DNA from 3 places in the Pantoea sp. Z09 genome. Region 2 is predicted to be linked to each of the others. Evidence: riboswitches for the same ligand, from Rfam matches in the RefSeq annotation. Region 2 holds a riboswitch; each other region holds the start of a gene.
The links. A riboswitch is a leader RNA that binds a small molecule or an ion and turns the genes downstream of it on or off. The one in region 2 is predicted to bind thiamine pyrophosphate.
Positions count from the first base shown of each region.

Region 1: linked by a shared signal. The riboswitch ahead of thiM (hydroxyethylthiazole kinase) and the one ahead of thiB (thiamine ABC transporter substrate binding subunit) in region 2 are both predicted to bind thiamine pyrophosphate.
Region 3: linked by a shared signal. The riboswitch ahead of thiC (phosphomethylpyrimidine synthase ThiC) and the one ahead of thiB (thiamine ABC transporter substrate binding subunit) in region 2 are both predicted to bind thiamine pyrophosphate.

Region 1 is NZ_CP092373.1:1,266,880-1,277,269, reverse strand. Features, by position in the region: gene MC269_RS06125 (MFS transporter) at 1-867, shown strand, start outside; gene MC269_RS06120 (mannitol dehydrogenase family protein) at 928-2,388, shown strand; gene MC269_RS06115 (GntR family transcriptional regulator) at 2,489-3,175, shown strand; gene thiD (bifunctional hydroxymethylpyrimidine kinase/phosphomethylpyrimidine kinase) at 3,233-4,033, opposite strand; gene thiM (hydroxyethylthiazole kinase) at 4,030-4,824, opposite strand; TPP riboswitch at 4,859-4,954, opposite strand; gene MC269_RS06100 (FliC/FljB family flagellin) at 5,337-6,422, shown strand; gene MC269_RS06095 (transposase) at 6,550-7,674, shown strand; gene MC269_RS06090 (DNA N-6-adenine-methyltransferase) at 8,222-8,806, opposite strand; gene MC269_RS06085 (hypothetical protein) at 9,339-9,695, shown strand; gene MC269_RS06080 (IS5-like element IS903B family transposase) at 9,697-10,390, shown strand, end outside.
Region 2 is NZ_CP092373.1:3,235,288-3,245,677, forward strand. Features, by position in the region: gene leuD (3-isopropylmalate dehydratase small subunit) at 1-496, shown strand, start outside; gene MC269_RS15500 (MFS transporter) at 682-1,860, opposite strand; gene sgrR (HTH-type transcriptional regulator SgrR) at 2,111-3,772, shown strand; TPP riboswitch at 3,808-3,900, shown strand; gene thiB (thiamine ABC transporter substrate binding subunit) at 3,945-4,931, shown strand; gene thiP (thiamine/thiamine pyrophosphate ABC transporter permease ThiP) at 4,907-6,517, shown strand; gene thiQ (thiamine ABC transporter ATP-binding protein ThiQ) at 6,501-7,223, shown strand; gene MC269_RS15525 (DedA family protein) at 7,200-7,964, opposite strand; gene polB (DNA polymerase II) at 8,119-10,390, shown strand, end outside.
Region 3 is NZ_CP092373.1:3,623,585-3,633,974, reverse strand. Features, by position in the region: gene MC269_RS17375 (LysR family transcriptional regulator) at 1-930, shown strand, start outside; gene MC269_RS17370 (DUF1127 domain-containing protein) at 1,012-1,203, opposite strand; gene MC269_RS17365 (PLP-dependent aminotransferase family protein) at 1,377-2,846, shown strand; gene thiE (thiamine phosphate synthase) at 3,033-3,668, opposite strand; gene thiC (phosphomethylpyrimidine synthase ThiC) at 3,665-5,593, opposite strand; TPP riboswitch at 5,678-5,778, opposite strand; gene MC269_RS17350 (Rsd/AlgQ family anti-sigma factor) at 6,028-6,537, opposite strand; gene nudC (NAD(+) diphosphatase) at 6,692-7,462, shown strand; gene hemE (uroporphyrinogen decarboxylase) at 7,504-8,571, shown strand; gene nfi (deoxyribonuclease V) at 8,574-9,242, shown strand; gene MC269_RS17330 (YjaG family protein) at 9,305-9,895, shown strand; gene hupA (nucleoid-associated protein HU-alpha) at 10,084-10,356, shown strand.

The DNA of each region.
Region 1 (10,390 bases), 2.0 Mb from region 2:
GGTTCGCCGCTGGGCGGCGCGGTGGCCGGTCCGATTATCGGCTATCTCGCCCTCGCCTTCGGCTGGCGTCCGGCCTTTGTCATCATCTGCCTGATCGGGCTGGTGTGGATGGCGATCTGGCTGTTCGTCTCGGCGGACAACCCGGCGAAAAGCCGTCACGTCTCTGCAGAAGAGCGCGCGCTGGTGGATCAGCTGAAAGCCGAGCAGCCGGGCGAAGAGGCGGATCTGGCGCAGGCGTCGCACGGCTTCGGCTACTATCTGCGTCAGCCGATTATCCTGGTCACCGCCTTCGCCTTCTTCTGCTACAACTACATTCTGTTTTTCTTCCTGAGCTGGTTCCCGGCCTATCTGGTGCAGGCGCACGGCCTCGATATTAAATCGATGTCGATCACCACCATGATCCCGTGGATTGTCGGCTTCGTCGGCCTGGCGCTGGGCGGCTGGATCTCTGACAAGATCTTCAATATTACCGGCAAGTTACTGCTGTCGCGTAAAATTGTGCTGGTGGTCTCACTGTTCGCCGCCGCCGTTTGTGTGGCGCTGGCGGGTACGGTAAAAGAGGTCAACTCTGCGGTGATGATGATGTCGATCTCGATTTTCTTCCTCTACATCACCGGCGCGATCTACTGGGCGATTATTCAGGACGTGGTGCACAAGAGCCGCGTCGGCAGCATCAGCGGCTTTATCCATCTGGTGGGCAGCCTGTCGGGCATCATCGGCCCGATCGTCACCGGCTTTATCGTGCAGCACACAGGCAAATTCGACAGCGCCTTTGTGCTGGCCGGCGTTGTCGCCGCCGTCGGCGCCTTCCTGGTGCTGTTCGTTATCCGCAGCCCGAAAGCGAGCAGCAAGCCCGTTTCGGTATAAACAGACGCATATGACTGAATCACGGGGCGCAGGACGCCCCGTTTGCCATAAGGACGGACTATGTTAGAGATTGATCGCCTTCCCGCCGACGTGCAGCGCCCGCGCTACGATCGCCGCCAACTGAAAACCCGCATGGTGCATATCGGCTTCGGCGCGTTCCATCGCGCGCACCAGGCGCTCTGCAGCGACAAACTGGCGGAACAGGGCAGCGACTGGGGCTATTGTGAAGTTAACCTCAACAGCGGCGATCTGATCCAGGCGCTGCGTCAGCAGGATCATCTGTATACCCTCACCGAGATGGCCGACGACTCGCTGCAGACGCGCGTGATCGGCGTGATCACCTCGGCGCTGCACGGCAAAGGCGACGGCATCGAGGCGGTGATCGCCGCCATGAGCCAGCCAGAGGTGGCGATCGTTTCCATGACGGTGACGGAAAAAGGCTACTGCCATCATCCCGCCAGCGGCGATCTCAACCCGGACCATCCCGATATTGTGCATGACCTGGCCCATCCCGATGCGCCGCGCTCGCTGCCGGGCCTGATTCTGGCAGCGATCCGCCGCCGCCGCGACGCGGGCCTGCCGCCGTTCAGCGTGATGTCCTGCGACAATATGCCGGAAAACGGCCACGTCACGCGCAATGTGATCGTGCAGCTGGCGCAGCGTCAGGATAGCGCGCTAGCGGACTATATCCAGCAGCATGTCACCTTCCCTTCCACCATGGTCGATCGCATCGTGCCAGCAATGACCGACAGCGCCTTTGCCCAGCTGGCTGAGCGCCTGGGCAGTCGCGATCCGGTGGCGGTGGAAGCGGAACCCTTTTTCCAGTGGGTGATCGAGGATAACTTCGTCAGCGGTCGGCCAGCCTGGGAGCAGGCGGGCGCGGAGCTGGTGAGCGACGTGCTGCCGTTCGAAGAGATGAAGCTGCGCATGCTTAACGGCAGCCACTCGTTTCTGGCCTATCTCGGCTTCCTCTCTGGCTATGAGCACATCAGCGACTGCATGGCCGACGCAAACCTGCGCACCGCCGCGCGCAGGCTGATGCTGGAGCAGCAGGCGCCGACGCTGCGCACTCAGGGCGTGGATCTCACCGCCTATGCCGACTCGCTGATCGCCCGCTATGAAAACCGCGCGATTAAGCATCGTACTTACCAGATCGCCACCGACGGCACGCAGAAGCTGCCGCAGCGCCTGCTCGACAGCGTGCGCTGGCGCCTGAAAAATGGCAGCAACTGCGATCTGCTGCTGCTGGGCGTGGCGGGCTGGATGCGCTATGTCGGCGGCGTGGATGAGCAAGGCGCGCCGATCGAGATCCGCGATCCGCTGAAGGCGGAACTGGCGGAGCGCGTGGCCAACAGCGCCGAGGGCGAAGCGCGCGTCAGGGCGCTGCTGGGCATCAAAGCGGTATTCGGCGAGGATCTGGCGCAGAATGCGGCGGTGGTGGCAACGCTGACGCGCTTCTGGCTGCAGCTGCGCGAGCACGGCGCGCGCGCCACGGTGGCGCAGGCGGTCAACTCGCTGTAATTGTTCAGTATCAAAAGCACTGGCGCAGTCGCAGCGCGCTGATTAGACTGACACTTTCCCAACGGGCTGGCTGCGGCCAGCCGTAATACGGATATGCCGCATGTCAATCGCCTATACCATCACCACCAGCGAGCCGGTTAACCAGCAGATTTATCGTTATCTGCGCAAGGATATCGTGACCTGCGTCATCCAGCCGGGTTCGCTGCTGTCAGAAAAAGAAGTGTCGGCCCGCTTTAACGTGTCGCGTCAGCCGGTGCGCGAAGCCTTTATCAAGCTGGCGGAGGCGGGACTGGTGCAGGTGCTGCCGCAGCGCGGCACCTTCGTGCGCAAGATCTCCGCGCGTCGCGTCGCGGATGGCCGCTTTATTCGCGAAGCGGTAGAGGTGTCGGTGGTGCGCCGTGCGGCGCTGGAGATTGAGCCCGTGGCGCTGATGGCGCTGGAGCACAATCTTCAGCTGCAAAAGATGGCGGCGGAACGCCACGACAGCCAGGCGTTTCTCAGCCTTGACGATGAATTTCACCGTCTGATCGCCGAGAGCATCCACTGCGCGCTGGCGTGGGAGACGGTAGAAAATATCAAAGCGGCGATGGACCGGGTGCGCTTTCTGACGCTGAGTGAGGTCTCGCCGCCGGAAAGCCTGATTGAGCAGCATGAAGAGATTCTGTCAGCGCTGAAGGCGCATGATGCCGATGCCGCCGAAGCGGCGATGCGTCGTCATTTGCAGGAGATGATTTTCTCTATTACCCCTATCGCCGAGCGCAACAGCGAGTGGTTCGAGTCGCTGTAATCCGTCCTGAACATCCCTGAAAAGGCCAGCGCTGCTGGCCTTTTCTCTCTCTGACGTTTACCACCAGCGATGAAAGTGATGCACCGGCCCGATGCCGTTGCCCACCTCCAGCGTATCGGCCTCGACCAGCGCCTGCTGCAGCCAGCTTTTCGCCTCGCGCAGGGTGTCGGCCCAGCCGTCATAACGCGGGCGCAGCGCCGCCAGTGCGGCGGAGAGCGAGCAGCCGGTGCCGTGGGTATGGCGCGTATTGACGCGCGGCGCGGTAAAACGCTGCGCGCCGTCGCGGGCGATGAGCCAGTCCGGGCTTTCGCTGTCGCCGAGATGACCGCCTTTCATCAGCACCGCCTGACAGCCGAGCGCCAGCAGCGCTTCGCCCTGAGCAAGCATCTCCTCTTCACTGCGCGCTGGCGCACAGTCGAGCAGCGCCGCCGCCTCCGGCAGATTGGGGGTGATCAGCGACACCTGCGGCAGCAGCAGCTCGCGCACGCTGGCGATAGCGTCAGGCGATAGCAAGGGATCGCCGCTTTTCGCCACCATCACCGTGTCCAGCACCACGAACGGGATATCGGCGCGCTTTAGCTGTTCCGCCACAATACGCACGATGGCGGTTTCCGACAGCATGCCGATTTTCGCCGTGTCGATGCGCACGTCGCTCAGCACCGAATCAAGCTGCGCGCCGACAAAAGCGGGATCGATGCGATAAACCGACTGTACGCCACGTGTGTTCTGCGCCACCAGCGCGGTGATGACGCTGGTGCCGTAGGCGCCGAGCGCCGAAAAGGCTTTAAGGTCGGCCTGGATGCCGGCGCCGCCGCTGGGATCGGTGCCGGCAATCGTCAGCGCGTTGATACGTTTCATGCGCGCGCCTCCTGTGCCAGCTGCCACAGGGCATCGATAAACAGCGTGGCGAAGCTGCCGGGCGCGGCGGTCTGGGCGGCAGCGCGTTCGCCCGCCAGCGTCATGACGCGGCAGGCGCTGGCGACGTTATCCCGCCTGTCACCCGGCAGGCTGCAAAAGGCGGCGACCACGGCGGAAAGCGCGCAGCCGGTGCCGACCACGCGCGTCATCAGCGCGCTGCCGCCAGCGATACTCAGCGTTTTATGGCCGTCGGTGACGTAATCGACCTCGCCGCTGATGACGACCAGCGTCTGATGCTTTTGCGCCAGCTCGTGCGCCGCCTCCAGCGCCGCCTCCGCCTGATGCTGCGAATCTACGCCGCGCCCGCCCGCGCCCTGCTGCGCCAGCGCAAGAATTTCAGACGCGTTGCCGCGCACCGCGGCAGGCCGCAGCGCAAGAAGCTGCTGGCAGAATTCGCTGCGCAGGCGCAGCGCCCCGACCGCCACCGGATCGAGCACCCAGGGCTGTTGCGCCGCGTTGGCGGCCTGCACCGCCGCCAGCATGGCGTCGCGGCGCTCGCGGGTCAGGGTGCCGACGTTGATCAGCAACGCGTCGGCCATCGCGGCAAACTGCGTGGCCTCGTCAGGATCGATCACCATAGCGGGCGAAGCGTGAAGCGCCAGCAGGACGTTGGCGGTGATGTTCTGCACCACGTCGTTGGTCATGCAGTGCACCAGCGGCTGGCGCTGAACGAAGCGGGCGAGAACGGGCGCGAAGTGCGCGTCAGAAAAGCGTTGAGGTTGATGGATCATCATAACTCCCAACCGGCGAACAAGAAGGCGAATGCGGTCAGGCATCTGACTTCCCTACGCTGGCATTATCCAGATCAGGTAATACGGGTATTTCTCAGCCCTGTATACAGGGGCACCCCGAGTCATTAAAGTAAATCTCTCATTACTTTTCACCAGCATACGGGAAGTGTCGCTTGCAAAGCAAGCTGGCCTATCTACATTCGCCTTCTTGATCGCCGGGAACGGATAAAGCTTAAATACCTCACCTTTGACCTCACAATTTACCCCACCTTTGACCTCACCTAGGCATTATCCAAAAGATTTAATAAATGACCCAACGTGCCGATTAACAAAGATGCCTGGTTGACAGGCTGCCTGATGCAAGCCCCCGCCAAACTTGAGTTTGGAAAAAGAAATAAAAAGGAAGTTAAAGTTTTTCTTGGGGGTGACGATAGTAGGTATGACGGCGCTGAAGCCGAAGGGGTTTAAGCCCAAACCTTAACCAAATGATTTGATTAATAGGAACTTTTACCATGGCTCAAGTAATTAACACCAACAGCCTCTCGCTGATCACTCAGAACAACATCAACAAGAACCAGTCTGCTCTGTCTACCTCTATCGAGCGTCTGTCTTCTGGTCTTCGTATCAACAGCGCGAAAGATGACGCTGCTGGTCAGGCAATTGCCAACCGCTTTACATCTAACATTAACGGCCTGACTCAGGCTGCCCGTAATGCTAACGACGGTATTTCACTGGCGCAGACCACTGAAGGATCGCTGTCAGAAATTAACAACAACTTACAGCGTATCCGTGAACTGACTGTTCAAGCGCAAAACGGCACCAACTCTGATTCTGACCTGTCATCAATCCAGGACGAAATCACTTCACGCCTGGCTGAAATTGATCGTGTTTCTGATCAGACCCAGTTTAACGGTGTGAAAGTTCTCTCGACTAATCAGTCTATGAAAATTCAGGTTGGCGCTAATGATGGACAAACTATCAGCATCGACCTGAGCAAAATTAACAGTGATACATTAGGTCTGAAAGATTTCAATGTAGCCAGCGGCTACTCGAATGCTGAAGCAGGCACCTTAAAAGATTCTAACGATGTTGCTGTATCAAGCAGCAATATTAAGGATTCAGACGGAAACAGCGTGACCCTGCTGAAGTATAAATCAGGTGGTGCTGACGCTTATGCCGTTAAAGATTCAGATACCGGCAAATACATGAAGGTAGACCTTTCCAATGATGTTACGGTCACCGACGCCGATGGAAGCACCCCTGCATCAGCAGTCATTACTCTCGGCACTGATGAGGTTGATGATAATGATGTGGTCCAAACCACTGACCCGTTAGCCGCACTGGATGAGGCAATCTCTCAGGTTGATGATTTCCGTTCCAGCCTGGGTGCGGTGCAGAACCGTCTGGATTCAGCGGTCACTAACCTGAACAACACTACTACTAACCTGTCTGAAGCACAGTCCCGTATTCAGGATGCTGACTACGCTACTGAAGTTTCAAACATGTCTAAAGCACAGATCATCCAGCAGGCGGGTAACTCAGTGTTGGCTAAAGCTAACCAAGTTCCGCAGCAGGTATTGTCTCTGCTTCAGGGCTAATAGCTCAAGGCTCCCCCGCATTTGCGGGGGGCTTTATTTTCAACCGTAAAAGCATTGCCATTACAGTGTGTTTACTGATGAAATACCCCCAATTTTAAGTCTACTTTTAGGTTGCATAGTTGTCGAAATGATCAGGCGTCAAGCATACAAGTTTCAATTGAAACCAACTCCAGAACAGATTGCTTCTATGAAGTCATTCGCTGGTGCTTGTCGTTTTGTCTACAATCGTGCTCTAACTATGCAAAGCGACATCTGGCGAAATGGTGATCGCTACATCCCTTATAATAAAATGGCACCGTGGCTAGTTGAATGGAAAAGCCAAGAAGAAATGTCATGGTTGAGCAATGCCCCTTCCCAAATCCTTCAACAATCATTGAAGGATCTTGATAAAGCATTCAACAATCTCTTTGCACGTAGAGCAACCTTTCCTTCTCCAAAAAAGAAGGGCAAAAATGATGCATTCCGTTATCCCACTCAGCGTGTGAAGCTTGATGAAGGCAATGAAAGAATCCAATTGCCTAAGTTAGGTTGGGTGCGTTACAGAAAAAGTCGCTCCATTACAGGCGTGGTTAAAAACGTCACGGTTTCAATGAAACTGGATAAATGGTATGTGAGTTTGCAGACCGAAGCTGAGGTTGATGAGCCTTCATCGCAGCAATCATCAATGATAGGTCTTGATACCAGCAACATTGAATGCATCACCACTTCTGACAGCACTGATTTTTTGTCTCAGGCATCTTTACCCAAAATGGAAAAGTCTCTTGAGAAAAACATTAAGCGTCTGCGCAAGAAGAAGAGATTTAGCTCTAATTGGGTCAAACAAAGGCACAAAGTAAACCGCTTGTTAAATCGCATTTCGAATATGCGTAAAGACCATTTCCATAAGATTTCAACAACACTAAGCAAAAACCACGCGATTGTTGTGATCGAAAATCTTGAGGCTGCAACCTCTTTATCCAAGCGTCCTAAGAGCACTAAACGTTTCCTGTCCAACGAGACTTATGAATTGACAAGGCAGCTTGATTACAAGCTGATTTGGAATGGCGGCGAACTTGTGACCGTGCGCGAACGCGATAACAATTTCAAGCCAGTTTCAGATGACGCCTCAAGCAACCATTATGGCAAGCTAAGGGCTGAAAGGATTTTAGCGGCAGGGCATGCCGTTATTGCCTGTGGAGGAGCGGAGTTATTAGGCCATCCGATGAAACAGGAACCCTCAGAAGATGGCAAAAGCACCGCCAACTTGCTGTAAGTTCGGATTATCCGCGCCGGATGTCAACGTCTGCCCTTAACTTTGAGTTGTGTGGCAAAACAAAAAAGTTTCTAGCCATTTATGAGCATACAATCAGAAAAAAAGCAATAGACTTATGTTGACATTTAATTTCATTTGTGGTATTTTAACGCCGAAGTTGCGAGCGATAGCGAGTAGTGGTATTGTTTAATTATTCTCTGTAGCTATGTTTCATGTAGTAGATGACTATCGTAGATAGGAGTCTACGGAATGGAACATAGCTACAGAATGTATCCCTTCCTGTAAGGGAAAAGGGATAAGATCATTGAATGGTTAGATGCATCACTTTACTCTAGTGATAACTAACGTTAGTTCCAATCTCCCTGATCTAACAGATGAAACACTACACAGTTAACAAAGTTCAGATTGAACTTAACCTTAGAGGTTATCCTGCTGAGATAACTCACAACATCTCACACTTCCTGTAATCCCCTCTTACGCACTCTATTCTCCAACCTTAACCCAACAACCAATTGTATTGAGCGTGCTTCTTAGAACGTCACAGGAGCTACTTTACCCATCTATAAATAGTTGCCCTGCTCACTTTGTGCCGTTCCACTAATTCACTAATGTCCACGCCCTTCCTGTAGTCCTGAATCACCCCGTCCTTAATAGAGAAATTGTGCGTTGAAGGCTTACCGGGCTTACGTCCTGCAACCGTGCATAACTCCTTCCCTGAATCGGCACAGGCTACAGTTATGCGCTTATCTCCTGCACAGTGTTCTTTTCTGAACACAACAACACAAATTGGTAATGGTGATCTCACGCTCTCAAGCCGGGCAGGATGGATGAACTTAACGCCACGGTGTAGAAACCTGATTTCGTGGCAGTGAGGGTTAGCGAACACGCCAGAGAGAAAATATGTCGCCTGTGGTCTGGCTGCAATCACGAATATGGATAAGTCAGCCTCACCTGCTTTCGTAAGGAAATCAGCCGTCATTGAGAAAGGAGGATTGCAAAACACCCTCTCACCTTCCCAGCTTTGAATCAGTGCATCAGCCTCAGCATCCCAATACCGATCACACACTGCATTGTCAGCATCTGCTGCCGCATCAACCGTGAAATCAAATTCATTGTCTAATTCCCTTAACAATTGAAACGGCGTGCGCCAGTCATCCTTACCGCCATTGTTAACACCGTGCCGGATGTATCGAAAGCATTCGTCCCTGATAGTAATGGCCTGCTCCTGAATCCCATAACTCGCTCTAATAGCGAGATATTATGTTTACAAAACAGCCGTCATTCAAGCTAACTTTCTTCCCATTAGATACCACCCAACAACTGTCACGACATACCACAGACAACAGAAACAAGTCAATAAATAAAAATTGACATTTTGTGCTAAATCTGTTATTATAAGAGTGTAGGGTAAGCAAAGCGCGAGATTCCATCTCACAGAGTTTACTTCTCCCTATCGAGCTTTGAGCATCACTGGCCCAGCCGGGATCGCGTCACACAGCACCATTTCATAGCAAACCTTCACACACGAGTGAACCCAAATCTCCCGCGCGATTGCCGCGCTCATTATCTATCCCTGTCATCCAAGCAGGTCTCCAGTAATAAGCCGGAACATTCCTTTCGCCGTGGGATTTTTTTTCAACTTAACAAAAGGAAAACTCATACAGATGAGTGACAAAGATAGCAGCAATTCGCTGCACCTCATTGAGGCGTGGATGCCTCGATTCGAATATCACGTTTACCGCGACCGTTTACGCAGTCACAACCTTCCGACAACCCCAACCCGCGTGGCCTTCCTGTATTGGGCTGAACAGATGATGAAGCACTGCTTCACCTTTGAAGATTTCCTTCAGGAATGGGACAACGGCAACCCGCATCGCGTAATCAATCAGTGGCTGGAATCGGGACTTATTCAGAAGGACTTCTACAACGGCGAGTGGTATTTCGTCACTGAATACGCGGCAGATAACAAGTCACCGTTTACGTGTAAAAGGGCTTTGTTGAATAAATCGAACTTTTGCTGAGTTGAAGGATCAGATCACGTATCTTCCCGACAACGCAGACCGTTCCGTGGCAAAGCAAAAGTTCAAAATCACCAACTGGCCCACCTACAATAAAGCCCTCATCAACCGTGGCTCCATAACTTTCTGGCTGGATGATGAAGCTATTCAGGCCTGGTATGAGTCAGCAACACCTTCTTCACGAGGCAGACCTCAGCGCTATTCTGACCTTGCCATCACGACTGTGCTGGTCATTAAACGCGTATTCAGGCTGACCCTGCGCGCTGCGCAGGGCTTTATTGATTCCATTTTTTCTCTGATGAACGTTCCGCTACGCTGCCCGGATTACAGCTGTGTCAGCAGGCGGGCAAAGTCGGTTAATGTCAGTTTCAAAACGCCCACCCGGGGTGAAATCGCACACCTGGTAATTGATTCCACCGGGCTGAAGGTCTTCGGTGAAGGCGAGTGGAAAGTCAAAAAGCATGGCCAGGAACGCCGCCGTATCTGGCGTAAGCTGCATCTCGCCGTTGACAGTAAAACACATGAAATCATCTGCGCTGACCTGTCGCTGAACAACGTTACGGACTCAGAGGCCTTCCCCGGGTTAATCCGGCAAACCCACCGGAAAATCAGGTCAGCCGCCGCCGATGGCGCTTACGATACCCGGCTATGTCACGATGAACTGCGGCGTAAGAAAATCAGCGCGCTTATCCCTCCCC
Region 2 (10,390 bases):
CGGCTTTGGCGCGCACCTGTTTCACGACTGGCGTTTCGACGATGACGCTGGCACCGTGCCGACCGCCAGCTTTGTGCTGAACAAGCCGGAATTTCAGGGCACCAGCATTCTGCTGGCGCGTGAAAACTTCGGCTGCGGCTCCTCGCGCGAGCATGCGCCCTGGGCGCTGACCGATTTCGGTTTTCACGTGGTGATTGCGCCGAGCTTCGCCGACATTTTTTACGGCAACAGTTTTAATAACCAGCTGCTGCCGGTGCGCCTCAGCGATGAGCAGGTCGACGAGATGTTCCAGCTGGTGGCGGCGCAGCCGGGCATCCGCTTTACCGTCGATCTGGAAGCGCAGACGGTGACGGCGGGCGACAAGGTCTATTCGTTTGAGATCGACAGCTTCCGCCGTCACTGCATGCTGAACGGTCTCGACAGCATCGGCCTGACGCTGCAGCACGAAGCGGCGATTACCGACTACGAACAGCGCCAGCCTGCGTTTCTGAATTAAGGCTTACTTCCAGACAGCACTAAAGTCAAAACGAGGGTGGCATGGGCAGAAGAGCAAAGCGTCCCGCGACAGGGATGTCGCGGGCCGAGCGAGCATGGATGCCTTGAGCGCCTTTGCGATCGGCCCATGCCACCCTCGTTAGCACCGGTCCTGTTTAAGGGCGACCACCGCGTCGCCCTTCTCTTTTATACGTTCTTCACGCGCGCCGACATGGCGAACGCCGCGACGGCCAGCCCCAGCGCCAGCCAGTACACCGCAATATGCCCGAAGCGCTCGCTGAGCGTGCCCTGAATCACGCCTGCCAGAATCATCCCGGTGGAAATCGAGTTGGTGAACATCGTGGTCGCCGCCCCAGGCCTGCCCGGCATCAGATCCTGAAACCAGAGCATGCCGATGCCGGCGATAATGCCGATAAACACCGCGTTAAACAGCTGCAGCGCCATCAGCGCGGTCTGCGAGGCGAACATCACCAGCCCGGCATAAAACAGAATGCCCGCCGCCAGTGCGATCAGCATCAGATTGCGCTTGCCGACGCGCTTCGCGTAGTGCCCGGCCAGCAGCATCACCGGGATCTCCAGCCCGGCAGCGGTGCCCATCAGCAGCCCCGCCAGCTTCTCCGGCAGCCCCAGCGTCACGCTGATGTAGAGCGGCATATCGATGATATACATGGTGTTGCAGGTCCACATCGTCACCGAGGCGATAAACAGTAGGCGCACGTCGCGGTCGCGCCAGCCGCTCAGCGGCATGCCGCCGCTCCTCATCAGCGGCTGGGCGCGCGGCACCGACGGCAGGGTGAATTTGATCAGCACAATACAGACCAGAAACAGCGCGGCCGCCACCAGAAACAGCGTCACGAAGCCGAAGTTAAGCGCCAGGGCGAACGACAGCGGCGGACCGATTACCCAGGCGAGCGACAGCTGCGCGCGCATCACCGAACTGAACATCACCGCTTCGCGCGCCGACTGGTCGGCATACTCGCGCGCCAGCGCAAAGATCTGCGGCATTGACACGCTGGCCAGCGCCGAGAGCAGCACGCCCAGGGTGATCAGCGTCAGATAGTGGCGGGTAAAGGCGAACAGCAGCGCGTTGCAAAAGGCCATCACACAGCAAAAGAGGATCAGCGTGCGGCGATCGCCGCGGCTGTCGGAGCGCTTCGCCACCAGCATGCTGACGGCAATGCCCGCAATGGCGTTGACGGTGAAAAACAGCCCGACCCAGAAGGGGCGCGCCTGCACCTCGCGCGTCAGAAACAGGCTCAGCGTTGGCGCCTGCAGCGCGCCGGCGACGCCGATCATAAAAGAGGCCGCCATAAAAGCGAGAAAGACCGGATTGATACGGCGCGTCCGGGTTAACAGCGACTTCATAGCGACATCCCTTTCAGGTGATAAAGCAGGAAAAACAAGAGAAAGGATTCTAGCGCAACAGAAAAAAGCCAGCAGAGAAAATCGCTGCTGGCGGTGTAATTGCACCCTACTCAGAAAAGATCCCGCCGCAGCGGCATCATGGTCGAGCGCCATTCAGTGCTGAATGCCTCCCGCTCTTCCAATAGTGCTAAGTTTGCCCGTAATATGAGGCAGGAAAAACTGAGCGCTTTTCACAAGGAGTTCCTCTTTTATGTCCTCATCGCGCCTTAAGCAGCAGTTCATCCGCCTGTGGCAAAGCTGTCAGGGCGAGAGCCAGCTGGTCACGCTGAGCGAGCTGGCCGAGCGGCTGCACTGTTCGCGTCGCCATATGCGCAACCTGCTCAATGCGATGCAGGAGGCGGGCTGGCTCACCTGGCAGGCCGAGGCGGGACGCGGCAAGCGCTCGCAGCTCAGCTTCTGCTACACCGGGCTGGCGCTGCAGCAGGAGCGCGCCGAAGATCTGCTGGCGCAGGATCGCATCGATCAGCTGGTGCAGCTGGTCGGCGACAAGGCGGAGGTGCGCCAGATGATCCGCGCCCACCTTGGCCGCAGCTTTCGTCAGGGCAAACATATTTTGCGCGTGCTCTACTACCGGCCGCTGCTCAACCTGCTGCCTGGCTCGCCGCTGCGTCGCTCGGAAACCCATCTGGCGCGGCAAATTTTCAACGGCCTGACGCGTATAAATGAGGAAAACGGGGAAATCGAAGCGGATATCGCCCATCACTGGCAGGCGATCTCGCCGCTGCACTGGCGCTTCTACCTGCGCCCGGCGATCCGCTTTCACCACGGCCGCGAGCTGGAGATGGCGGACGTGATTTCAAGCCTGGAGCGCCTGCGACCGCAGCCGCTCTTCTCCCATATCCGTGAGATTGATTCGCCCGCGCCCTGGACGCTGGATATCCACCTCAGCGAACCGGACAGCTGGCTGCCGTGGCTGCTCGGCAGCGTCAGCGCGATGATCCTGCCGCGCGAGTGGCCGCAGATGCGCGACTTTGCCCGCCAGCCCGTCGGCACTGGCCCCTATCGCGTGGTGCGCAACCAGCAGAGCCAGCTGAAAATCGAAGCGTTCGACGACTACTTCGGCTTTCGCGCGCTGATCGACGACGTCTCTATCTGGGTGCTGCCGGAGATCAGCGACGAGCTGGTCTATTCCGGCGTGCGGCTGCAGGGCGACGGCGAGGATGAAAAATCAGAAGAGAGCCGCCTTGAAGAGGGCTGCTATTTCCTCTTGTTCGACCAGCGCTCCGCGACAGGTCGCGACGCGGCCATCCGCCGCTGGCTCGGCTATTTGCTCAATCCCATCGCCCTGCTCAACCATGCAGAGATGGGCTATCAGCGCTACTGGTATCCCGCCTACGGCCTGCTGCCGCGCTGGCATCACCGCCGCGACCTGACGCCGGTGGAGAAGCCGGCGGGGCTGGAGCGCCTGACGCTGACCTGGTACAGCCAGCATGTGGAACATCACGGCATCGCCAGCGCGCTGCGTCCGCTGCTGGCGCAGCATCAGGTGCAGCTGATTACCCGCGAGGTCGACTACGAAACCTGGCATCAGGGCGAGGCGGAGAGCGACGTCTGGCTCGGCAGCGTCAACTTCACTCTGCCGCTGGAGTATGCGCTGTTCGCCCAGCTCTACGAGATCCCGCTGCTACATCACTGTCTGCCGCTCGACTGGGAAGAGGACGCCGCGCGCTGGCGGCGCAAAGCGCTGCCGCTCGCCGAATGGAGCAAGCGGCTGCTGGACGCGGGCGGTTTGCATCCGCTGTTCCATCACTGGCTGCTGCTGGAAGGCCAGCGCAGCATGCGCGGCGTGCGGCTTAACACCCTCGGCTGGTTCGACTTTAAATCCGCCTGGTTCGCGCCGCCGACGCTGTGACGCTTTCCCCCTGGCGTCGAAATGTCTAGAATGAGCCGTTCTCAACGGGGTGCCTGCAAAAGGCTGAGATAAACCCGTCGAACCTGATTCGGTTAATACCGACGTAGGGATTTGAGAGGCTGCTACGCTCAGATCCTTTGCGACTCATAACAACTCTCCCCTGGAGCGCAAAGTGGTTAAACAGATTCTCCCTCTGCTGATATTGCTGTCCGTGCCGGCGCTGGCGGCCAAACCTGCCCTGACCGTCTATACCTACGACTCGTTCTCCGCCGAATGGGGCCCCGGCCCGGCGGTTAAAAAGGCGTTTGAAGCGCAGTGCGGCTGCGAGCTGAACTATGTGGCGCTGGAAGATGGCGTCTCGCTGCTGAACCGCGTGCGCATGGAGGGCAAGAACAGCAAGGCCGACGTGGTGCTCGGCCTCGATAACAATCTGCTGCAGGCGGCGCAGCAGACCGGCCTGTTCGCCAAAAGCACGGTCGATCTCCATAGCCTGACGCTGCCAGGCGGCTGGCAGGATCAGACCTTCGTGCCCTTCGACTACGGCTACTTCGCCTTCGTCTACGATAAAACGCGCCTGAAAAACCCGCCCACCAGCCTGAAAGAACTGGTGGAAAGCCCGGAGAAGTGGCGTGTCATCTATGAAGATCCGCGCACCAGCACCCCAGGCCTTGGCCTGCTGCTCTGGATGCAGAAGGTCTACGGCGACAAGGCGCCCGAGGCCTGGCAGAAGCTGGCGCAGAAAACCGTCACCGTGACCAAAGGCTGGAGCGAAGCCTACGGACTGTTCCTGAAAGGCGAAGGGGATCTGGTGCTGAGCTACACCACCTCGCCCGCCTATCACCTGATTGAAGAGAAGAAAGCGAACTACGCCGCCGCGCCGTTCGCCGAAGGCCACTACCTGCAGGTAGAAGTCGCCGCGCAGCTCGCCAGCAGCAAGCAGCCGAAGCTGGCGCAGCAGTTCATGCAGTTTATGCTGACGCCCGCCTTCCAGAACGCCATCCCGACCGGCAACTGGATGTATCCGGTGATCAAAAGCGATCTGCCCGCCGGTTTCCAGACGCTGAGCGTGCCGCAAACCGCGCTGCACTATAGCCCGCAGGACGTGGCGCAGCAGCGCGCCAGCTGGATTAGCGCATGGCAACGCGCCGTCAGCCGCTAATCCCGCTGTGGCTGGTGCCGGGCGGCGCTGCTGCGCTGCTGCTGCTCGCCGTGGCGCTGCTGGCGTTCGGCGCGCTCTGGTTCAGCGCGCCGACGGGCGACTGGCGTGGGCTGCTGCACGACAGCTATCTGCGCCATGTGGTGCGCTTCTCCTTTACCCAGGCGCTGCTCTCCGCGCTGCTGTCGCTGCTGCCGGCGATCCCGCTGGCGCGCGCGCTCTACCGGCGCCGCTTTCCCGGCCGCCAGCTGCTGCTGCGCCTCTGCGCCATGACGCTGGTGCTGCCGGTGCTGGTGGCGGTATTCGGCCTGCTGACGGTCTATGGCCGGGTCGGCTGGCTGGCGCAGCTCTGCCAGCTGCTCGGCGTTGACTACCGCTTTTCGCCCTATGGGCTACAGGGCATTCTGCTGGCGCACGTTTTTTTCAACCTGCCGCTGGCAACGCGCCTGATGCTGCAGGCGCTGGAGAGCATTCCCGGCGAGCAGCGTCAGCTCGCCGCCCAGCTCGGCCTGCGCGGCTGGCATCTGTTCCACCTGCTGGAGTGGCCCTGGCTGCGCCGTCAGCTGCTGCCGACCGGCGCGCTGATTTTTATGCTCTGCTTCGCCAGCTTCGCCACCGTGCTGTCGCTCGGCGGCGGCCCGCAGGCCACCACCGTTGAGCTGGCGATCTTTCAGGCGCTGAGCTACGACTACGATCCCGGCCGCGCCGCGCTGCTGGCGCTGATCCAGCTCGCCTTCTGCCTGACGCTGGTGCTGCTGAGCCAGCGCTTCAGCAAGGCGATCCCAGCGGGCAGCACGCCGCTGCGCGGCTGGCGCGATCCGCAGGATTCGCGGCGCGCGCGCTTTGCCGACGCGCTGATTATCACGCTGGCCCTCTTGCTGCTGCTGCCGCCGCTGCTGGCGGTGGTGGTTGACGGGCTGCGCGGCGCGTCGGGCGGCGCGCTGGCGCAGCCGGCGCTGTGGCAGGCGACCCTGACCTCGCTGCGCATCGCTGTCGGCGCCGGCGTGCTCTGCGTCACGCTGACCATGATGCTGCTGTGGAGCAGCCGCGAGCTGCGCCTGCGTCAGCGCCTGCTGCCTGCGCAGCTTATAGAAACCAGCGGCATGCTGATCCTGGCGATGCCGGGCATCGTGCTGGCGACCGGCTTCTTTCTGCTGTTCAACGCCACCACCGGCCTGCCCGACTCGCCCGACGGGCTGGTGATCTTCGCCAACGCGCTGCTCGCCGTGCCCTATGCGCTCAAGGTGCTGGAAAATCCGATGCGCGATCTTGCCGAGCGCTATACGCATCTCTGCGCCTCGCTGGGCGTCAGCGGCTGGAACCGGCTGCGGCTGATCGAACTGCGCGCGCTGAAGCGTCCGCTGGCGCAGGCGCTGGCCTTCGCCTGCGTGCTCTCTATCGGCGACTTCGGCGTGGTGGCACTGTTCGGCAGCGCCGACTTCCGCACCCTGCCCTTTTACCTCTATCAGCAGACCGGCGCCTACCGCGGCGCAGACGGCGCGGTCACCGCGCTGCTGCTGCTGGCGCTCTGTTTGCTGCTGTTTACCCTGATGGAATCCCTTCCTGGCCGCCATGCTGACACTGACTAATCTGACCTATCTCTATCAACATCTGCCGATGCGTTTCAGCCTCAGCGCCGCGCGCGGTGAACGGCTGGCGGTGCTGGGGCCAAGCGGCGCGGGCAAAAGCACGCTGCTGAGCCTGATCGCCGGCTTTCTGCCGGTCAGCCAGGGCGCGCTGCGCATCGACGGCGCGGATCACACCCACAGCGTGCCGTCGCAGCGTCCGGTGTCGATGCTGTTTCAGGAGAACAACCTGTTTCCGCACCTTAACGTGCAGCAGAATATGGCGCTGGGCCTGCATCCGGGGCTGAAGCTCAACGCCGCGCAGCGGCGCCAGCTGGAGGAGATTGCCGATCAGGTGGGGTTAAGCGATCTGCTGACGCGCCTGCCGGGCCAGCTCTCCGGCGGTCAGCGGCAGCGCGCGGCGCTGGCGCGCTGTCTGCTGCGCGAGCGCCCGGTGCTGCTGCTCGACGAGCCCTTTTCGGCGCTCGATCCGGCGCTGCGTAACGAGATGCTGCAGCTGGTGCGGCGCGTCTGCGAGGCGCGGGCGATCACCCTGTTGATGGTGTCGCACAGCCTGGAGGATGCGCAGCAGATTGCGCCGCGCAGTCTGGTGATCGTCGACGGCCGCGTCTACTGGGACGGCGCGACCGAGGCGCTGTTGTCGGGCACTACGCGCGAAGCCGAGGTGCTCGGCATCGCGCGCGCGTCAGGCAAAAAAGACCTGCCATAGCAGCCGACGGAACATCGGCATCATCGGATGGAACTGGATGGCGGCGAAGGCGGCCACCGCGACGATCATGCCCAGCGGCGCCAGCCAGCGCAGGCGCGCAGGCGGCAGATACGGCGTCGCCCAGTCGCGGCTTTTGCCGCTGCGCCACCAGCGCCAGCCGAGCCAGCAGCCCAGCCACACCAGCAGCGCCACCAGCAGCAGCAGCCACTTAAAGGCGCCGCTCTGCGCGTCCTTCGGCACGTCGATCGCCACGCCCGCCAGAATGCCCGGCAGCAGATAGAGCGGCGGCCACAGCAGGCAGCCGATCAGGTTCGGCGGCAGAAATTTGCGCACCGGCAGCTCGAGCATGCCCGCCGCCAGCGGGATCAGCGGACGCGTCGGCCCGACAAAGCGCCCGACCAGGATGGTAAACATGCTGTGCTGATGCAGCGCGTGCTCGGTTTTATCCAGCAGCCCTTTGTATTTTTGCAGGTATTTCCAGCGGTGCAGCGGCCCCTGAAACTTCCAGCCGATGCCGTAAGAGAGCCAGTCGCCCAGCAGGCAACCGACAATGCCCGCCGCCCAGGCGGGATAGAGCCCAATCTGCCCGCTGCCCACCAGCGCGCCCAGGCTCGCCATCATCACGGTGCCCGGCAGCAGCAGGCCGACAAAGGCCAGCGATTCAAGAAAGGTCACCAGCGCAACGGCGATCAGCGCGTACTCCAGCGACTGCGTAAACAGATGTTGAATCCAGGCTTCCATAACCGTCCTTCTCAGATTTCGGATGCTGGATTGTCCAGAGGCGGCGCGGCAGCGTCAAGGTAAGAATTGTAGGGTGATATTGACAAAAGCGCGCCCGCGCGCACTGGATAAATAACCATGATATACTCTGGCTGTTTTTTCCTCTGGAGCCGATGTGAATACGCCGCGCGCAGGATTCCTGCTTACTCGTCACTGGCGCGACAGCGCTCAGGGCACTGAAATCATCTTCTGGCTGGCCACCGACAGCGGCGCGCAGCGTCTGGTGCTGCCCGCTCAGGAGGCGGTGGCCTTTATTCCGCGCGACTATCAGCCGCAGGTGGAAGCGCTGCTGCGCGACGAGCGCCAGGTGCGCTTCCAGCCGCTGGCGCTGAGGGATTTTCGCCGCCGCCCGGTATTCGGCCTCTACTGTCGCCAGCATCGCCAGCTGCAGCGGCTGGAGAAGCTGCTGCGCGAACAGGGTATTCCGGTTTATGAAGCGGATATCCGGCCGCCGGAGCGTTTCCTGATGGAGCGCTTTATCACCGCGCCGGTCTGGTTCAGCGGCGAGCCGCAGGGCGACGCGCTGGTCAACGCCCGCCTGAAGCCGCATCCCGACTACCGTCCGCCGCTGAAGTGGGTGTCGCTGGATATTGAAACCACCCAGCACGGCGAACTCTACTGCATCGGGCTGGAGGGCTGCGGCCAGCGGCAGGTCTTTATGCTGGGCCCGCCCAACGGCGACGCCAGCGCGCTCGACTTCGAGCTGACCTATCTCGATACGCGCCCGCAGCTGCTGGAGGCGCTCAACGTCTGGTTCGCCGAACACGATCCCGACGTGCTGATCGGCTGGAACGTCATTCAGTTCGATCTGCGCGTGCTGCAAAAGCACGCCGATCGCTACGGCATCCCGCTGCGCCTCGGCCGCCAGAATACGCCGCTGGAGTGGCGCGAGCACGGCTTCAAGCCTGGCGTCTTTGCCGCCGGCGCGCCGGGCCGTCTGATTATCGACGGCATCGAGGCGCTGAAATCCGCCTTCTGGATGTTCCCCTCTTTTAGCCTTGAGTCGGTGTCGCAAACCCTGCTGGGCGAAGGCAAGGCGATCGACAATCCCTGGCACCGCATGGAGGAGATCAACTGGCGCTTCGCCAACGATAAGCCGGCGCTGGCGCGCTATAACCTCAAAGACTGCGAGCTGGTCACGCGCATCTTCCATAAAACCGAGATTATGCCGTTTCTGCTGGAGCGCGCGTCGGTGAACGGTTTGGCGGCGGATCGTCACGGCGGATCGGTGGCGGCCTTTAACCATCTTTATATTCCGCGCATGCACCGCGCCGGCTTTGTCGCGCCAAATCTCGGCGAGATCGCGCCGGAGGCGAGCCCAGGCGGCTATGTGATGGATTCGCGTCCCGGCCTCTACGACTCGGTGCTGGTGCTCGACTACAAAAGCCTCTATCCGTCGATTATCCGCAGCTTCCTGATCGATCCGGTTGGCCTGGTGGAAGGGCTGGCGCATCCCGACGACGCCGATTCCGTGCCTGGCTTCCGCGAGGCGCGCTTCTCGCGACAAACGCACTGTCTGCCCGCCCTTGTTGAGCAGATCTGGCAGGGACGCGAAGCGGCCAAACAGCAGGGCAATCAGCCGCTGTCGCAGGCGCTAAAGATCATCATGAACGCCTTTTACGGCGTGCTTGGCACCAGCGCCTGCCGCTTCTTCGATCCTCGCCTCGCCTCCTCAATCACCCTGCGCGGCCACGCCATTATGCAGCAGACGCGCCAGCTCATTGAAGCGCAGGGCTTTGATGTGATTTACGGCGATACCGACTCAACCTTCGTCTGGCTGAAAGCGCCGCACGGCGAGGCGGAGGCGGCCGCCATCGGCCGCGCGCTGGCGGAGCAGATCAACCTCTGGTGGCGCGAGCATCTGCAGCAGCAGTACGGTCTGACCAGCGCGCTGGAGCTGGAGTATGAAAACCACTTCAGCCGCTTCCTGATGCCGACCATTCGCGGCGCCGAACAGGGCAGTAAAAAGCGCTACGCCGGGCTGATCCGCGACGGCGCCAGCGAGCGCATGGTGTTCAAAGGGCTGGAGTCGGTGCGCACCGACTGGACGCCGCTGGCGCAGCAGTTTCAGCAGGCGCTCTACGGCCGCATCTTTCGCGGCGAACCCTGGCAGGATTACGTGCGCGACACCGTGGCGCGCCTGCTGGCGGGCGAGCTGGACGACCAGCTGGTGTATAAAAAACGGCTGCGCCGCCCGCTGGCCGACTATGAGCGCAACGTGCCGCCGCACGTGCGCGCCGCGCGGCTGGCGGACGAGCAGAACCGCAAGCTGAACCGGCCGCTGCAGTACCAGAACGGCGGCTCCATTCGCTACGTAATGGCGACGGCCGGCCCCGAGCCGCTGGAGGCGCGCGTCACGCCGCTGGACTACGATCACTACGTCAGCA
Region 3 (10,390 bases), 390 kb from region 2:
ACACCGCTTTTTTCATCCAGCCTGACGCAGCTGCTCTGGTTCGCGCGTATCGTTGAAGCCGGATCCTTTGCCGAAGCCGCGCGTCGCGCCGGTACGACCACCTCGGCCGTCTCTAAAGCGTTAAGCCGCTTCGAGGGCCAGCACGGCGTGCGGCTGCTGCACCGCACCACGCACGCGCTGTCGCTGACGGAAGAGGGCGAGAGAATGCTGACGCTGGCGCGTGGACTGCTGGAAGAGGTGAATCAGGTTGAGAACGCGCTGAGCGGCATCGAGGATGAGGGTGCCAGCGGCCGGGTGCGCATCTCCGTGCCATCCTCTTTTGGACGCGCCTGCATCATGCCTGCGCTGCCCGCCTTTCTTGCCGCGCATCCTGAGATCGCACTGGAAATGCACTTTAGCGACGCAATGGTGGATTTAGCAGGCGGCGGTTTTGATTTCGCGCTCCGTTCCGGCCCGCTGGAAGCCTGGCCGGGTCATTCCGCGCGCAGGCTCTTTAGTTTTCCCTGGGTCGCCTGCGCGACGCCCGGCTATCTCGAGCAGCACGGCGAGCCGTCTACGCCCTTCGAACTCAGCGCGCATAGCCAGATAGGTTTCTGGAATCTCAATAAAGGGCGGGCGGACGCCTGGCGTTTTAGTTCGCCTGAGGATGGCAGAGCGGTGCGCTGGGAGCCCGCCTCGCGCTACTTGTTCGACGATGGTCAGGCTGCCTGGCAGATGGTGCGGGCGGGTTGCGGCATAGGCTGGGCGCCTTACTGGCTAGGCGCGCCCGATTTCGCCAGCGGCGCGGTGGTCGAGATACTAAAAGCCTGGCGAACCGAGAGAATGAATATGTGGGTGCTGCGTCTGGAGCGCCGCCTGACCCCGCGCCGCACGCAGAAGGTTATCGATTTCTTAACCGGGCTTCTCTCGCCCTACGACGCCGCTGTCTAGCCTGGCTGGATAAGGCAGCGGGCAGGTTTTTCTGCCCGCTGTGGCGGACGGTTAGTCCATGCGGCCTGACGCGCTCCGGCGTTACCATCGTTCGTTTTCAATATCGCTGCGCGTCAATCCGATATCTTTGAGCTGCGCATCGTTCAGATGCGACAGGATCTGACGCGTCTTACGCCGCTGGTGGATCGCTTTAATGCCGTGCGCGAGGGCGCGCAGCAGATGCCATGGCGTGACCGCGAAAGGTTTGGCCGCACAGTTTTCTTCATATCCCATTTTCCTGATCCTCGTTTATGAACCAGGGAGTAGTGTCCGCCGACGCGGAAAAAGGATACAGACGCAAAAATCGACTTTCTTTAACATACAGATTGCCGCAAAGACCATCTGAATGGTAAAAAAAACGCTTGTCTGTACTGTTTTTCACCGCTGCTTGCCTGAGGGAGACGATCATGACGCGTTATCAACAGCTGGCGATGCATCTGGCACAGCGCATTGAGCAGGGGCTTTATCGCCACGGCGAGAAGCTGCCGTCAGTGCGGAGCCTGAGCCTTGAACATGGCGTCAGCATTAGCACCGTGCAGCAGGCCTATCACGTGCTGGAGGAGAAGCAGCTGATTACGCCGCAGCCGCGTTCCGGCTATTTCGTTACGCCGCGCAAAGCGACACCGCCGGTGCCGCGGCTGACGCGCCCGGTACAGCGTCCAGTAGAGATCACGCAGTGGGAGTCGGTGCTGGATCTGCTCGATACGCGGCTGGAGCCGAACATGATGCAGCTGGGCAGCGGCATGCCTAATCTGACGCAGCCTACCCTTAAACCGATGTGGAAAATCCTCAGCCGTCAGGCGCAGCGGCAGGCAACCGAACTTCTCGGCTACGATAATCTGTATGGCGTGGTCGCCTTGCGCGAGCAGATCGCGCGGCTGGCCATCGACAGCGGCTGTCAGCTGTCGGTTGAGGATATCGTCATCACCACCGGCTGCCATGAAGCGCTGTCGGTATCGATTCGCGCGGTATGCGAGCCAGGCGACATCATCGCGGTGGAGTCGCCATCGTTCCACGGCATTATGCAGACCCTGCGCGGCTTCGGCATCCGCGCCATCGAGATCCCCACCGATGCGGTCACCGGCATCAGTCTGGAAGCGCTTGAGCTGGCGTTCGAGCAGTGGCCAATCAAGGCGGTGATGGTGGTACCGAACTGCAACAATCCGCTGGGCTTTATTATGCCGGAAGCGCGCAAGCGCGCGCTGCTGACGCTGGCGCAGCGTTTTGACGTGGCGATTATCGAAGACGATGTTTATGGCGAACTGGCGTGGGACTATCCGCGGCCCGCGACCCTGAAGTCGATGGATCTGGACGGCCGCGTGCTGCTGTGCAGCTCTTTTTCGAAAACCATCGCCCCAGGCCTGCGCACAGGCTGGGTGGCGCCGGGGCGCTATCGCGACCGCGTGCTGCATATGAAATATATCGCCACCGGCTCGAGCAATACGCTGGCGCAGCACGCGCTGGCGGAGTTTATTCGTCAGGGCCACTATCAGCCGCATCTGCGGCGCATGCGTCAGTTTTATCAGCGCAACTACAGCAGCTTTAGCTGCTGGGTGCGCCACTATTTTCCGTGTGGCATCTGCGTGTCGCGGCCGCAGGGCGGATTTATGATGTGGGTTGAGCTGCCGGAGGCGTTTGACGCCGTGCGCCTTAACCGCGAGCTGCGCGATTCTCATATTCAGATCGCGGTCGGCTCGCTTTTTTCCGCCTCGGGAAAATACCGTAACTGTCTGCGGCTGAGCTTTGCGATAACGCTCGACGATCGCGTCGAACAGGCGCTGGCAAAAGTCGGCGAGGCCGTCGAGCGCGCGATAGCCGCCTGCGCGGGCGAACACTCTCCACAATCCATGCAGCATGAGATCCTCCTGGCGAAGTAGCTGAGGGCAGGGCCAGAGAGGGTGAAGGGGAGGTCCTGGCCCTGGCCGGGCTGGATAACCCGGCGAGAGCCACTGTAGCGAAACAGAAAAACGGCGCTACAGAGAATGCCTGTCGCTGCGCGCCGTCTTCCATGCTTTTTACCGCTGTTGCAAACCGTTGCTGCCTTTTGCGCGGCGTATTGCGTTTCAGGCGTCTGGCTGCGCCTCTGCCAGTTTTAGCAACGTCTCAGTCGCCGCGCGCCAGTCTGGCGCCTGAGTGATGGCGCTGACCACGGCGATGCTGCCGACGCCGGTCGCCAGCACCGCAGGCGCGCGTTCAAGGCTGATGCCGCCAATCGCCACGGTGGAGATGCCCTTCAGCCGCGCGATATGCCGCTGCAGCTCCGCCAGACCTTGCGGCGCGGACGGCATCGCTTTCGTCTGGGTGGGAAAAATATGCCCCAGCGCGATATAGGAAGGGCCAATCGCCAGCGCGCGATCCAGTTCGGCGTCGTCATGGGTCGACAGGCCCAGCCGCAGGCCCGCCTCGCGAATGGCATTCAGGTTGGCGACGTCGAGATCCTCCTGACCGAGATGCACGCCATAGGCGCGATGCTTGATCGCCAGCCGCCAGTAATCATTGATAAACAGCCGCGCGTGATAGCGCTTGCCGAGGGCAATCGACTCGGCGATCGCCGGTTCTACCGCCTCGTCATCGCGATCTTTGATGCGCAGCTGGATAGTGCGCACGCCCGCCTCCAGCAGTCGCGCGATCCACTCGACGCTGTCGACCACCGGATAGAGCCCTAAGCGCGGCGCGGTAGCGGGAAAGGGGGTATTCATGGGTTCTCCTCGTTCAGCGCATCGGCCGAGTGATAAAGCTCGCTGCCCTGGCGGCGAAACCGGTCCGACATCTGCTGCATGCCGATCTCAACAGGCTGCGCCTCGGTTTGCTGGCGGGCCGCGTAGTCGCGCACCTCCTGACTGATTTTCATCGAGCAGAATTTAGGGCCGCACATCGAGCAGAAGTGAGCGACTTTGCCTGACTCCTGCGGCAGCGTCTCATCGTGATAGGCGCGGGCGGTATGCGGATCGAGCGCCAGGTTAAACTGATCTTCCCAGCGGAATTCGAAACGCGCTTTGGACATGGCGTTATCGCGGATCTGCGCGCCGGGATGGCCCTTGGCCAGATCCGCCGCGTGGGCGGCGATCTTATAGGTAATCAGCCCCTGTTTGACGTCCTCTTTGTTCGGCAGGCCAAGGTGCTCTTTCGGCGTGACGTAGCAGAGCATGGCGCAGCCGAACCAGCCGATCATCGCGGCGCCGATGCCGGAGGTGAAGTGATCGTAGCCGGGCGCGATATCGGTGGTCAGCGGGCCAAGCGTGTAAAACGGTGCCTCGTGGCAATGTTCCAGCTGTTCGGTCATATTGCGGCGGATCATCTGCATCGGAATATGGCCGGGGCCTTCGATCATCACCTGCACGTCATACTCCCAGGCGATCTTTGTCAGCTCGCCCAGCGTGTGCAACTCGGCGAACTGCGCCTCGTCGTTGGCATCCTGAATCGAGCCGGGACGCAGCCCGTCGCCGAGCGACAGGGAAACGTCGTAGGCGGCGCAGATTTCGCAAATCTCGCGGAAATGCTCATAGAGAAAACTCTCGCGGTGATGCGACAGGCACCACTTCGCCATAATGGATCCGCCGCGCGAGACAATGCCGGTCAGGCGCTTCGCCGTCATCGGCACATAGCGCAGCAGCACGCCGGCATGAATAGTGAAGTAATCTACCCCTTGCTCCGCCTGCTCCAGCAGGGTGTCGCGGAACACCTCCCAGTCGAGATTTTCCGCGACGCCGTTGACCTTCTCCAGCGCCTGATAGATCGGCACGGTGCCGATAGGCACCGGGCTATTGCGCAGGATCCATTCGCGCGTTTCGTGAATATAGCGGCCGGTCGAAAGATCCATCACGGTGTCGGCGCCCCAGCGCGTTGACCAGACCAGTTTCTCTACCTCTTCCTCGATAGAGGAGGTGACCGCCGAGTTGCCGATGTTGGCGTTGACCTTCACCAGGAAGTTACGGCCGATAATCATTGGCTCCGACTCGGGATGGTTGATATTGGCGGGAATGATGGCGCGGCCAGCGGCCACTTCCTGACGCACGAACTCAGGCGTGATGTTTTCCGGCAGCTGCGCGCCGAAGCTGTAGCCCGGATGCTGCTGACGCAGCACTTCACCGCGAATGCGCTCGCGCCCCATATTCTCGCGCAGCGCGATAAACTCCATCTCCGGCGTCACGATACCCTGACGCGCATAGTGGAGCTGCGTGACGCGGCGTCCCGCTTTCGCGCGGCGCGGCTGCGGCAAATGGTCGAAACGCAGATGATCCAGCCCATCATCGGCCAGACGCTGCTGGGTGTAGTGCGAGCTGATTTGCTCTAACGTATCGCTGTCGCCGCGCGCGGCAATCCAGCCGGCGCGCAGCTTCGCCAGCCCGCGCTGTACGTCGATCGTGGCATCGGGATCGCCATAAGGCCCCGCCGTATCGTAGACCGGCACCGCCTCATTTTCCTCATAGCGCGGCGCATCCTTGCTGCCGCCCGTCAGCGTCGGGCTGAGCTGGATCTCGCGCATCGGCACGCGGATATCGTCGCGGCTGCCCTGGATCCAGATACGTTTTGAGTTGGGAAAGGCGACGCCGCCCTGAAGCGCATGGATAAACGCCTGCGCCTGCGCGCGCTGCTCACGTCGGTTGGTTTTGGTGGTAGACATAGCAATTTTCCTGTTGAGGGGGAACGTTGCTTGTCCGGAGTTCGGAAGGAGTAACAGACACGACAGGCAGCCGCCTGCGCACTGATGATGTTTACTCTTGTTCCCTTCGCAGGTTCTAACCTGATCAGGTTCCGCGGATCCCGAATTAACGGTCTCAGCCCTTGCGGGCACTCCGACAAGATTTCGTTTTACGTTTTAAGCTACTTAGCTTGCCATTTCGCGCCTGGGCAGTGCTCGTGACGGTCACATACTTCAGTATGCTCCCGTCCCTGCGCGCTGTCCGAGCGTGAACTGGCTGCGCACGCTACGCTTAAAACGCAAAACGCCAGTGCATATTGCACAAAAACAAAACGGGTTTTCGACGTTATCGCCGAAAACCCGTTTAGCATAAAAGGGCTGGTTCAGAATAACAAGCGATTTACAACTGGTTAACCTTAAGCCGGACGCGAGAGCTGGCTGCTGTCGTTCGCCACCGGGGCGCGCACCAGGCTGTTATCCCAGGCAAGCTGGATCAGCTTATCTTCCAGCGTGAAACGTGCCTCCAGCACTTCGCCGACTTCCGACAGCGCCAGCTGGAAATCAACACAGTTGTCGTCGTCGATCGACTGCTGCAGATGGCCATCGTAGAGCTGCATCAGACGTTCGGTATTGGCTTCCAGCGGCGGATAAATCTGCGCGGCGGCGATCATCGGGCTGTCGCCTTCCATCTCATTGATGATGCGCTCATAGATACTGAAGTGACCGGCGGAAAGGTAATCGACCAGACCGTGACAAAAGTTGTCGAGCGCCTGCTCGTCTAACGTCGTGAGCGCCTCTTTGTTGGGTTTCAGCCCAACCAGGTGGTAATAAGACACCAGTAGCTGGCGACGGGCGTCCAGCCACGAATCGACCAGTTCATTGCTGCCACCTACGCGCTCGGTCAGGACATTTAACTGGTTAAGCATTTCTGACTCCATATCAATAAAATCCCCCTGACCGTGGCGGCCGCGGCGGGTCAGAGGCCGCCTGCAAGCTGAACGATTTAGGGTATAGTTGTTTGTCTACATACTTAACATCAGGACTTCAGCGTATCGAAAAGACGCTAAGGATGACGATTAGATGCAACATGAGATCTCAAGCGTAGACGCTGGATGGTGGATTGTCAGCCATGAACAGAAACTTTGGTTGCCGCAGGGCGACCTGCCGCACGGCAGCGCCGCTGCGTTTAAGCTAGCGGGAAGCAAGGCGCAGGCGGTCGGCGAGTGGCAAGGCGAAACGGTCTGGCTGGTGTGTGAAAATCGCGATCGCGATATGTTCTCGGTGCGCCAGCTGATTGATGAAGAGGCGGGGCTGTTCCAGCTGGCCGGACGCGCGGTGCAGCTGGCGGAGTTTTATCGCTCGCATCGCTTCTGCGGCTACTGCGGTCACGAGATGCATCTCAGCAAGCAGGAGAACGCCTGTCTGTGCGGCCACTGCCGCGAACGCTACTATCCGCAAATCGCGCCCTGCATCATTGTCGCCATTCGGCGCGGCGATGAGATTCTGCTCGCCAACCATGCGCGCCATCGCAACAGCATCTATACCGTGCTGGCGGGCTTTGTCGAGGTAGGCGAAACGCTGGAGCAGGCGGTCGCGCGCGAGGTCATGGAAGAGAGCAACGTGCGCGTCAAGAATTTGCGCTATGTCACGTCGCAGCCCTGGCCGTTCCCCCATTCGCTGATGATGGCGTTTATGGCGGAGTATGACGGCGGCGATCTGCAAATCGACAACAAAGAGCTGCTGGACGCCGGCTGGTACCGCTACGACGCGCTGCCGCTGTTGCCGCCGCCCGGCACCGTGGCGCGCCGCCTGATAGAAGATACCGTTGCCATCTGCCGCGCCGACGCCTGAGAAGTGTTACACTAGGCGCCTGAAATTGAGAGAGTCCTGAAATGAGTGAACTAAAGAACGATCGTTATCTGCGCGCCCTGTTACGTCAGCCGGTGGATATCACCCCGGTGTGGATGATGCGACAAGCCGGGCGTTATTTGCCGGAATATAAAGCGACGCGCGCCGAAGCTGGCGATTTTATGTCGCTGTGCAAAAACGCCGAACTGGCGTGTGAAGTCACCCTGCAGCCGCTGCGTCGCTACCCGCTGGACGCGGCGATCCTCTTTAGCGATATCCTGACCATTCCCGACGCGATGGGTCTGGGACTCTACTTCGAAACCGGCGAAGGCCCGCGCTTCTCCAGCCCGATTACCTGCCGCGCCGATGTCGATAAACTGCCGGTGCCCGATCCAGAGCAGGAACTCGGCTATGTAATGAACGCGGTGCGCACCATTCGCAAAAACCTCAAGGGCGAAGTGCCGCTGATTGGCTTCTCCGGCAGCCCCTGGACGCTGGCGACCTATATGGTGGAAGGCGGCAGCAGCAAAGCCTTCACGAAGATCAAAAAGATGATGTACGCCGATCCCGCCACGCTGCACGCGATGCTCGATAAGCTGGCGGACAGCGTCATCCTCTATCTCAACGCGCAGATCCGCGCGGGCGCGCAGTCGGTGATGGTGTTCGACACCTGGGGCGGCGTGCTGACGGGCCGCGACTATCTGGAATTCTCGCTGCACTACATGCATAAAATCGTCGACAGCGTGCTGCATGAGAATGAAGGCCGCCGCGTGCCGATTACGCTGTTTACCAAAGGTGGCGGACAGTGGCTGGAAGCAATGGCCGCGACCGGCTGCGATGCGCTGGGACTCGACTGGACCACCGATATCGGCGAGGCGCGTCGCCGCGTCGGCGACAAAGTCGCCCTGCAGGGCAACATGGATCCGTCTATGCTTTATGCGCCAGCTGCGCGTATCGAGCAGGAAGTCGCCGGTATTCTCAAGGGCTTCGGCGCGGGCAGCGGTCACGTCTTCAATCTGGGGCATGGCATTCATCAGGATGTGCCGCCAGAACATGCGGGCGTGTTTGTTGAGGCGGTACACCGTCTCTCAGGCCACTATCATCAGGAGTAAGTATGGACATTGCTGCACTGCGCGCGGAACAGATCCAGCGCGCTGCAGAGGTGGTGCGGCAGGATGATTTCGACGTGCTGCCGCCGCGTTTTATCGGCGGCGCTGACGTTGGATTCGAACAGGAAGGGGCGGTGACGCGTGCCGCCCTGGTTATCCTCGAATATCCTTCCCTTAAGCTGGTGGAGCACCGCGTAGCGCGCATCGCCACCACCATGCCCTACATTCCCGGCTTTCTCTCTTTCCGTGAATATCCGGCGCTGCTGGCGGCGTGGAACATGCTTGAGCAAAAACCGGACCTGCTGTTTGTCGACGGACACGGCATCTCGCACCCGCGCCGTCTTGGCGTCGCTTCGCACTTTGGCTTAATGGTGGACGTGCCGACCATCGGCGTGGCGAAAAAGCGCCTGTGCGGCCGTTTCGCCGATCTGGATCCAGAGCCGGGTTCGCGCCAGCCGTTAATCGACAAGGGCGAGCAAATCGGCTGGGTATGGCGCAGCAAAGCGCGCTGTAATCCACTGTTTGTCGCGACCGGACACCGCGTTAGCCTGGACAGCGCGCTGCACTGGGTGGAAAAGTGCATGGGCGGCTATCGCCTGCCGGAACCGACGCGCTGGGCCGATGCCGTCGCCTCCAACCGCACCGCCTTTCAACGCTGGCAAAACGCGCTTTAACGCTGTGCGCGCGGCGCTTTTGCGGTACACTGCCGCCAGCTAAACGATGAAGAGCCCTGTTCATGTTACAAAACCCCGTTCACCTGCGTCTGGCAAAGCTGGAAAGCTGGCAGCATCTGACGTTTATGGCTTGCCTGTGCGAGCGTATGTTCCCCAATTACTGGGCCTTCTGTCAGCAGACGGAATTCGCCGATGCGTCACTCTATCGCCGCATCCTTGATCTGGTCTGGGAAAGCCTGACGGTCAAAGACGCTAAAATCAACTTCGACAGTCAGCTGGAAAAGCTTGAAGCCGCCATTCCCGACGGCGAGGCGTTCGACGTCTACGGCGTCTATCCGGCTATCGACGCCTGCGTGGCCTTAAGCGAAGCGCTGCACGCCATGCTAAGCGGCGAAACCCTGGAGCATGCGATCGAAGTCAGCAAAACCTCTATCACCACCGTGGCGATGCTGGAAATGACCCAGGCCGGACGCGAAATGAGCGACGACGAGCTGCGTGAAAACCCTGCTGTGATCGACGAATGGGACCTGCAATGGGAGATTTTTCGCCTGCTGGCCGACTGCGAAGAACGAGACCTTGAATTGATCAAAGGATTGCGTTTGGACCTGCGAGAGGCGGGAATCAGCAACATCGGTATAATTTTTCAGCAGTAAGGCGGGAAAACGTGACTTCAGGCCCGAATTAGCGAGCCTGGAGGCTTCACATCGGCCCCCTGTCTGGTCTACATTTGGGGGGCTGAAAATTGTGGCTATCGGTGCGTGCAGGCTGAAGAGTGCCAGAATATGGCTTTTCCCTCGCACTCGTTGCTTAGCAAGCGATAAATACACTTTAAGGATAACTTATGAACAAGACTCAACTGATTGATGTGATCGCGGAAAAAGCGGACCTGTCAAAAACCCAGGCTAAAGCGGCTCTGGAATCTACTCTGGCTGCGATCACTGAGTCTCTGAAAGAAGGTGATGCTGTACAACTGGTTGGTTTTGGTACTTTTAAAGTGAACCACCGCGCTGAGCGTACCGGTCGCAACCCGCAAACTGGCAAAGAGATCAAAATCGCTGCGGCAAACGTACCGGCATTCGTTTCTGGTAAAGCGCTGAAAGACTCTGTCAAATAAGACGTCGCACCGCGGTCAGAATTTTAAAGAAGGG